4 regions of the Pantoea sp. X-Soil-YNGN-775 genome follow, and region 3 is predicted to be linked to each of the others. Evidence: predicted binding sites of a transcription regulator. Region 3 holds the regulator's gene; each other region holds the start of a gene.

Region 1 (2,202 bases), 220 kb from region 3:
GGTCTGTAAGGCTGAGACGGCCGGATCGAGCACCACAAAGTCCGCCTCTTTGCCCGGATTAAAATTGCCGATGGCGTGATCGAGATCCAGCGCCCGCGCGCCACCCAGCGTAGCGTGATAAAAGGCTTCGGCGGCGCTCAGCTTATACTGCTGCAGCTGGCCCACTTTGTAGGCTTCGCCCAGCGTTTGCAGCATGCTGAAGGTGGTACCGGCCCCGACATCGGTGCCGATGCCGACTTTGACGCCCTGCTGCCAGCTGCGTTTGAGGTTAAACAGCCCGCTGCCGAGAAACAGGTTGGAGGTCGGACAGAAAGCAACAGAGGAATCGGTATCGTGCAGGCACTGCCATTCGCTGTCGTCGAGATGCACGCAGTGCGCAAACACGCTGCGGCGCCCGGTCAGCTGATAGTGGTGGTAAACGTCAAGATAGCCGGCGCGCTCAGGAAACAGCTGTTTCACCCAGGCGACCTCCTGCGGATTTTCACTCAGGTGGGTGTGCAGCCAGGTATCGGGAAACTCCTGGCGCAGCTGCTGCACTTTTGCCAGCAGCTGCGGCGAGGAAGTTGGCGCGAAACGCGGCGTCAGCGCGTAGCTCAGCCGTCCACGCTGGTGCCAGCGTTCAATCAGTGCGCGGGTCTGCTGATAGCTCTGTTCCGGCGTTTCGATCAGGTTGTCTGGCGCATTGCGATCCATCATCACTTTGCCGGCAATCAAGCGCATATTCAGCGCTTCCGCCGCGCTGAACAGCGCCTCGACCGACTGCGGATGCACGGTGCCAAACACCAGTGCGCTGGTGGTGCCGTTCGACAGCAGCTGATGCAGGAAGAAGGCTGACATCCGTGCCGCATGGTCCGGGCAGTGATATTGCGCCTCGACCGGGAAGGTATAGTGATTCAGCCATTCCAGCAGCTGCTCGCCGAACGCGCCGATCATTTCGGTCTGCGGATAGTGAATATGGGTATCGACGAAGCCCGGTACGATCAGTTTTCCGCGCAGATCCACCACCGGCTGACCAGCCAGTTCGGCGCTGCACTCCTGCCACGGCGCTAAGCCTATCACCCGCCCGTCACGCAGCCGCAGCACCCCATCTTCCAGATAGCGCGCCGCAGAGAGCAGTGCGTCGGGCTGGTCTGCCACCGATTTGAAGTCAAAAAAACTGGCGCGTATCGCCGTATCTGTCGCTGATGACATGGCTTTTCCTTTCTGAAAGCACTGCGGCCTTCTTTTAATTATGCAGATGATTGCCTTAATGCCACGTTGCAACTGCCGTGCCAGATCGGAAATGACTATTTTTCTATAATTATCAGTAAATTAAATAAAATCCCGGCTGTTGCGCAACTTTCTGCAGGCAGCGTTGCTCCGCAACCGTTTGCCTGGCGTTAGCAATCGGTTGCCTGGCGAGCGACTGCGAAAACGGCTGATTTTTACCGCGGTGATCCGTGGCTGCGCTGCCCCGTTAGTGTGCATCACGCCCCAAAACAGCGCAGCCGCCGGGACGGTAAAATCCCTTTACAGCCCGATCGCTTTTTCGGCGGGCGCAAGCGGAAATGAAATGCTATGGTGAAGCCATCGATTGTGAAAATGGCATAAGGAACAGTGAGATGATTATTTTTGTCACCGGCGCGACCGCCGGTTTTGGTGAAAGCATCACCCGTCGCTTTATCGCAACCGGCCATAAAGTGATTGCCAGCGGACGGCGCGCCGAGCGCCTGAAAGCGCTGAAAGATGAGCTGGGCGATAACCTGTATACCGTGCAGCTTGATGTGCGTAACCGGGCAGCCATTGAAGAGGTGGTAAAACAGCTGCCGGCGGAATGGCGCGAAATCGATGTGCTGGTCAATAACGCCGGCCTGGCGCTGGGGATTGAGCCAGCCCACCGCGCCAACGTTGAAGACTGGGAAAATATGATCGACACCAACACCAAGGGTCTGGTCTATATGACGCGCGCCCTGCTGCCGCAGATGGTGGAGCGCAACGTCGGACACGTGATCAATATCGGGTCGATCGCCGGCAGCTGGCCCTATGCAGGCGGTAACGTCTATGGCGCGACCAAAGCCTTTGTCCGTCAGTTCAGCCTTAATCTGCGAACCGACCTGCACGGCACCGCGCTGCGCGTTACCGACATCGAACCAGGCCTGGTGGGCGGCACCGAGTTCTCTAACGTCCGTTTCAAAGGCGACGATGACAAAGCCGGTCAGGTGT
Region 2 (2,202 bases), 760 kb from region 3:
TTCAACTGGCCGCAGTGGTATGCACCAGGATGTGCCAAAAGATGACGTTATCATCCAGAAAGTCACTGTCAGCGAGTAATGTCGCGCACCCTGTTTATCGCAGATCTCCATCTGTGTCAGGAAGAACCGGCGATCACCGCCGGTTTTCTGCATTTTTTACAGCGCGAAGCGCCACACTGCGACGCGCTCTATATTCTGGGCGATCTGTTTGAAGCCTGGATTGGCGACGACGATCCCAATCCGCTGCATCAGCAGGTCGCCAGCGCCCTGCGCGCCCTCTCCGTTCCGGTCTACTTTATTCACGGCAACCGCGATTTCCTGATTGGCCAGCGCTTCGCCCGCGCCAGCGGCATGACGCTGCTGCCTGAAGAACAGGTGCTGACGCTCTACGGCCACCGTCTGCTGATTATGCACGGCGATACGCTCTGCACCGACGACGCCGGCTATCTGCGCTTTCGTGCCAAAGTCCATAACCCGTGGATCCAGCGACTGTTTCTGGCGTTACCGCTGCGGCTGCGCAAACGCATCGCCGCACGGATGCGCGCCGACAGCAAACAAGCCAATCAGCATAAGTCCCTGACCATCATGGATGTGAACAGCGACGCGGTGACCGCTACAATGCTGCGCCAGCAGGTGCGCTTGCTGATCCACGGTCATACTCACCGTCCGGCCATTCATCAGCTGACGCTGCAGGGTGAAACTGCGCAACGGGCGGTGCTCGGGGCCTGGCACAGTCGGGGATCGATGATTCAGCTCGACGCCAGCGGGATTCAGCTGATCGATTTTGACTTTTAATCGTCGGGTAAATCGACGCGTTTAGCCCGACGCAACCGTTTTCCTTACTCTCTTCTCATGCTATTCTCTGTGCCCTTCAAAACCTGTCCGCCCGGCCAGGTCTGTTTGTTCATTCACAGGAGTTGACCGCATGTCATCCAACGCCGCCCCGGCCTGCATCGCGATTGTTATGGGTTCCAAAAGTGACTGGTCCACCATGCAGTTCACTGCTGAAATCCTTACCAGCCTCGACCTGCCCTTCCATGTTGAAGTGGTCTCTGCACACCGTACGCCGGATAAACTGTTCAGCTTCGCCGAAACCGCCGCTGACCAGGGTTTTCAGGTGATTATTGCTGGCGCGGGTGGCGCAGCACATCTGCCAGGTATGCTGGCGGCTAAAACCCTGCTGCCGGTACTGGGCGTGCCGGTTCAGAGCGCGGCGCTGAGCGGCGTCGATAGCCTCTATTCGATTGTGCAGATGCCGCGCGGCATTCCGGTCGGTACGCTGGCGATTGGTAAAGCCGGTGCCGCCAATGCCGGGCTGCTGGCTGCGCAGATTCTGGCGATTCATGACGACGCGCTGCGTTCACGACTGGCGAACTGGCGTCAGAGCCAGACCGATGAGGTACTGAATCATCCTGATCCACGGGAGGAAGCATGAAGCCGGTTTGCGTCCTCGGTAACGGTCAGTTAGGCCGTATGCTGCGCCAGGCGGGTGAACCGCTGGGGATCGCGGTTTATCCGGTAGGTCTGGATGCCGATCCGGCTGCCCTGCCAATGGCCGACAGCGTGATCACCGCCGAAATTGAGCGCTGGCCGGAAACCGCGCTGACCCGCGAACTGGCGAGTCATCCGGCGTTTGTGAACCGCGATATATTTCCACGGCTGGCCGATCGCCTGACCCAGAAAAAACTGCTGGATCAGCTCCATCTCGCCACTGCGCCGTGGCAGTTGCTGGCCGACAAAGGCGAATGGCCGTCGGTGTTTGCCTCGCTCGGCGAACTGGCGATTGTGAAGCGCCGCACCGGCGGTTATGACGGTCGTGGCCAGTGGCGTCTGCGCGCGAATGAAACCGATGCGCTGCCGCAAGAATGCTATGGCGAATGCATCGTTGAACAGGGCATTAATTTTTCCGGCGAAGTGTCGCTGGTCGGCGCGCGCGGCCATGATGGCAGCACGGTGTTCTATCCGCTGACGCACAATCTGCATCAGGACGGCATTCTGCGCACCAGCGTGGCGCTGCCCCAGGCAGATCAGGCGCAGCAGCAGCAGGCGGAAGCGATGCTGAGCGCCATCATGCAGGAACTGAACTACGTCGGCGTGATGGCGATGGAGTGTTTTGTCACGCCGGACGGATTGTTGATCAACGAGCTGGCCCCGCGGGTGCACAACAGCGGCCACTGGACGCAGAATGGTGCTTCCATCAGC
Region 3 (2,202 bases):
AAAGATCTGGTCAAGTTTAAGATCCCGCGTACCGCCAATGAGATGTACCACCTGCGCGACGCCGCGCCGGTAAAACGCGAGTCGCTGGAGAAAGGCGATTTAGTCTTCTTCCGGATTAATGGTCGCGGCACCGCCGATCACGTTGGGGTTTATCTCGGCAACGGCAAATTTATTCAGTCACCTCGCACCGGCAAAGATATTCAGATCAGTGCGCTGGGTGAAGATTACTGGCAGCGCCACTACATCGGCGCGCGGCGGGTAATGACCCCGAAAACCATTCGTTAAGCGGCTTCGCTACGCGAAAATCAAACAGAGAAAAGCCGGGCGATGCCCGGCTTTTTCATTAGTGCAGCACCGCTGTAAAGCTAAAGGCGACGATCATCAGCAGACAGCCGACGGTAGTCATCAGGGCCAGTTTCAAATCTGTACTCATTTAGCGCTCCTTAGTCACACATTTTGTAGGGATAAGCCATTTTCCCATAGGGGCTGGTAAAAATCTCGTTTTATCCGTTCAGCCTTGTTAGAATCCTGCCTTTGTTGCGCAACGCGCGCAATCCCGGTTCCGTTTGCTCTCCTTTTCAGGCGCTCATTACCCGCCAGACGCCTGTTTACCGGTCAGAAAAGCTGCATAATTGCGGGGAGAACCCTGAGCAGACGCAAACGTTTAACATTATGCTTATCATTGCGTTAGATAAGCCCTGGAGTCCGATTTTAATGGCAACAATTAAAGATGTGGCAAAACGCGCCGGCGTCTCAACGACCACCGTTTCGCACGTCATCAACAAAACGCGTTTTGTCGCTGAAGAGACGCGCAACGCGGTCTGGCAGGCGATTCAGGAACTGCACTATTCGCCGAGCGCGGTGGCGCGCAGCCTGAAGGTGAATCACACCAAAACGCTGGGCCTGCTGGCAACCTCCAGCGAAGCGCCCTACTTTGCTGAAATTATTGAAGCGGTGGAGAATCACTGCTTTGATAAAGGCTACACCCTGATTCTGGGCAATGCGCACAACGACCTGCAAAAGCAGCGTGCCTATCTCAGCATGATGGCGCAGAAGCGCGTCGATGGACTGCTGGTGATGTGCTCTGAGTATCCGGACGATCTGTTAAAGATGCTGGAAGAGAATCGCAATATCCCGATGGTGGTGATGGACTGGGGTGAATCACGCGCTGACTTCACCGACACGGTGCTGGATAATGCCTTTCAGGGCGGCTACCTGGCCGGACGTTATCTGATTGAGCGCGGTCACCGTGATATTGGCGCGATTCCCGGCCAGATGGAACGCAACACCGGCGGCGGACGTCACGCGGGTTTCCTCAAGGCGCTGGAAGAAGCAGGCATTCAGCCGCGTGCCGAATGGATCGTGCAGGGCGACTTCGAGCCGGAGTCGGGCTATCAGGCGATGCAGCAGATCCTGTCGCAGAAACAGCGTCCGACTGCGGTGTTCTGCGGGGGCGATATCATGGCGATGGGCGCGATTTGCGCCGCCGATGAGATGGGATTGCGGGTGCCGCAGGACATTTCGGTGATCGGTTATGACAATGTGCGCAACGCGCGCTACTTTGCGCCTGCGCTGACCACGGTGCATCAGCCAAAAGCGCAACTGGGTGAGAAAGCGCTGGAGATGTTGCTGGATCGCATCACCAGTAAACGTGAGATTTCTCAGACCATCGAAGTACACCCAACGCTGATTGAACGCCGTTCGGTGGCTGACGGTCCGTTCCGCGACTACCGCCGTTAATCTTCGCTTAACCACTCCTGATTAAGCGTTTGCGCATCACCCAGATAGCTGAGTAACCAGCCCGTTGCCGGTGATGCGCGATCTTCCGCCCAGCTTACGCAACAGGGACTGTCCGGAAACGCGACCGGCAACGTTAATTCTACCAGCGCTCCGCTGTCCAGTAATGGCCGCGCCAGATGCCCAGGCACCATCGCCACGCACAATCCCGCCAGCACGCAATCCAGTCCGGTCTGCCATTCCGGCACCACCAGCCGACGCTGATTGTCGAGCGTCCACGTCATCCGGCGCGGCAGCGCGCGCGAGGTATCTTCCAGCACCAGCGACGGCCAGCTGCGCAGGGTGTCGTCGTCAATCTGGCTCACCCCGGTCAGCGGATGGTGGTGCGCCACCACACAACGCCAGTTGAGCGTCCCCATGTCGCGAAAGGCAAAGCGTCCGCCGACCGGTATCGCCTGAGTGGCA
Region 4 (2,202 bases), 280 kb from region 3:
TCGCCGAGGCACCTTTCGCCGAGTTTGCCACCCCGGAAGCGCGCGACTACTTCCGCAACAAAAAGCAGGCCAGCATCGGGGATTTCACCGAGCTGAAAAGTCATGCTGCCGGGATGATCAAAAATGTCAGCGGCGATCTGCGCCAGCTCGACAAATTAATTGTTCAGCCGAATGCGGTGAACGGTGAACTTTCTGAGGATGATTTTAATCTGTTTCCGCTGCTACGCTCGCTGACGCTGGTTGCCGGTATCGACTGGCCGGCCAGAGTCGCGGAGTACCGCGATAATATGGCCAAGCAAACCCAGGTCAATCTGCTCTCCTCGATCGCCCAGTAACCCCTAACGGATGAGAAACCGAATGCGTTTCTCATCCCTTTCCTGATGACACCTGACAGGCATTCAGGCACGCTATGCGCTGTTCAATTAGCTTCGTCATTTAGGATGAATATCGATGAAAAAGGGTTTTTCCGGCCTTGCCGCTCTGTTACTGGTGCTGCTGGTTAGCGGCTGTAATCAACTGACGCAGTACACTATCAGCGAACAGGAAGTGAATCAGGCGCTGCAAAAGCACAATAACTATGAGAAAGATATCGGGCTCTCCGGACTGGTTAACGCCCATATCGTGCTCAATAATCTCACCAGCCAGATTGGCCGTGAAGAGCCAGGCAAAGTGACGCTTTCCGGTAACGCGAAGATCAATGTCACTTCGCTGTTCGGACCGCAGCAGGCTGATATGCAGCTGAAGATGCGCGCTCAGCCAGTGTTCGATCAGCAGCAGGGAGCAATATATTTGCGCGATCTGGAGATTGTTGATGCGCAGGTCACGCCAGATAAAATGGCCTCGATCATCAAGACGCTGACGCCCTATCTGAATCAGTCGCTGAAAAGTTATTTCGATCAGAAGCCAGCTTACGTGCTAAGTACCGATCGCAGTAAAGCGGAGTCGCTGGCGAAGAAATTTGCCAAAGGGCTGGAAGTAAAACCGGGTGAGCTGGTGATCCCGTTTACTGACTGATCAACAGCCGCGCCTGAGGGCGCGGATTTTCATCCGGCTGCAAAAAGCAGGTGCAAACGGTTGCCTGAATCCTTATGCTTAGACCCCGGCCTAAACGTGCCTTTCGTTTCCTTTCTGCCGGAGCCTCATTAATGACTGCACAACCTCAGCAACTTACTATCCGCCGCCCTGACGACTGGCATATTCATCTGCGTGACGATGAAATGCTTAAAACGGTGCTGCCGTATACCAGCGCGGTGAATGGTCGTGCCATTGTGATGCCCAACCTGGTGCCGCCGGTGACCAGCGTGGCGGCCGGTGAAGCCTACCGCGATCGGATTCTGGCGGCGCTGCCCGCTGACCACGCCTTCACCCCGCTGATGACCTGCTACCTCACCGATTCGCTTGACCCGGATGAGCTGGAGCGCGGCTTTACTGCCGGCCTGTTTACCGCCGCCAAACTTTATCCGGCGCATGCCACCACCAACTCCAGCCACGGCGTCACCAACATCGGCGCCATCGCCAGCGTACTGGAGCGGATGCAGCGACTCGGTATGCCGCTGCTGGTGCACGGTGAGGTTACCGATGCCCACATTGATATTTTTGATCGCGAGGCGCGCTTTATTGAGACGGTGATGATGCCGCTTCGCCAGCAGTTTCCGGCACTGAAAGTGGTGATGGAGCATATCACCACTAAAGAGGCAGCAGAGTACGTGGCAGCGGCCGATGAGACGCTCGGCGCAACCATCACCCCGCAGCATCTGATGTTTAACCGCAATCACATGCTGGTCGGCGGGATTCGTCCGCATCTCTATTGCCTGCCGATCCTCAAGCGTAATGTGCATCAGGAGGCGCTACGTCAGGTGGTGGCCAGCGGCCATCCGCGCTTCTTCCTCGGCACCGATACCGCGCCGCACCTGCGTCACCTGAAAGAAGCCAGCTGCGGCTGCGCCGGTGTTTTCAGTGCGCCGACCTCGTTAGCGGCCTACGCCACGGTATTTGAAGAGCTGGATGCGCTGGCGCATTTTGAAGCGTTCTGCTCTGAAAACGGCCCGCGCTTTTACGGCCTGCCGCTCAACGACAGCCGCATTACGCTGGTACGTGAATCATGGCAGGTGCCGGAGAGCATCGCGCTCGGCGCGCATTCACTGGTGCCGTTCCTTGCCGGTGAGACGCTGAACTGGCGTATTGCATAATTTCGCTTGCCTC

The links. Region 3 encodes PurR, which represses purine synthesis genes. Its sites were predicted from a motif close to CANGCAAACGTTTGCNTG; they were not measured.
Region 1: guaD (guanine deaminase) is a predicted target of PurR. The motif match lies at 1,359-1,376, and genes of this name have one in related genera.
Region 2: purE (5-(carboxyamino)imidazole ribonucleotide mutase) is a predicted target of PurR. The motif match lies at 824-841, and genes of this name have one in related genera.
Region 4: pyrC (dihydroorotase) is a predicted target of PurR. The motif match lies at 1,064-1,081, and genes of this name have one in related genera.

Annotation. Positions count from the first base shown of each region.
Region 1 covers NZ_AP035945.1:2,020,161-2,022,362, forward strand. The annotation lists gene guaD (guanine deaminase) at 1-1,191, opposite strand, end outside; gene ydfG (bifunctional NADP-dependent 3-hydroxy acid dehydrogenase/3-hydroxypropionate dehydrogenase YdfG) at 1,602-2,202, shown strand, end outside.
Region 2 covers NZ_AP035945.1:1,043,210-1,045,411, reverse strand. The annotation lists gene ppiB (peptidylprolyl isomerase B) at 1-79, shown strand, start outside; gene lpxH (UDP-2,3-diacylglucosamine diphosphatase) at 79-795, shown strand; gene purE (5-(carboxyamino)imidazole ribonucleotide mutase) at 926-1,435, shown strand; gene purK (5-(carboxyamino)imidazole ribonucleotide synthase) at 1,432-2,202, shown strand, end outside.
Region 3 covers NZ_AP035945.1:1,800,398-1,802,599, reverse strand. The annotation lists gene AC6I8I_RS08465 (C40 family peptidase) at 1-285, shown strand, start outside; gene cydH (cytochrome bd-I oxidase subunit CydH) at 344-433, opposite strand; gene purR (HTH-type transcriptional repressor PurR) at 715-1,740, shown strand; gene punR (DNA-binding transcriptional activator PunR) at 1,737-2,202, opposite strand, start outside.
Region 4 covers NZ_AP035945.1:1,523,830-1,526,031, reverse strand. The annotation lists gene grxB (glutaredoxin 2) at 1-335, shown strand, start outside; gene AC6I8I_RS07145 (lipoprotein) at 451-1,014, shown strand; gene pyrC (dihydroorotase) at 1,146-2,189, shown strand.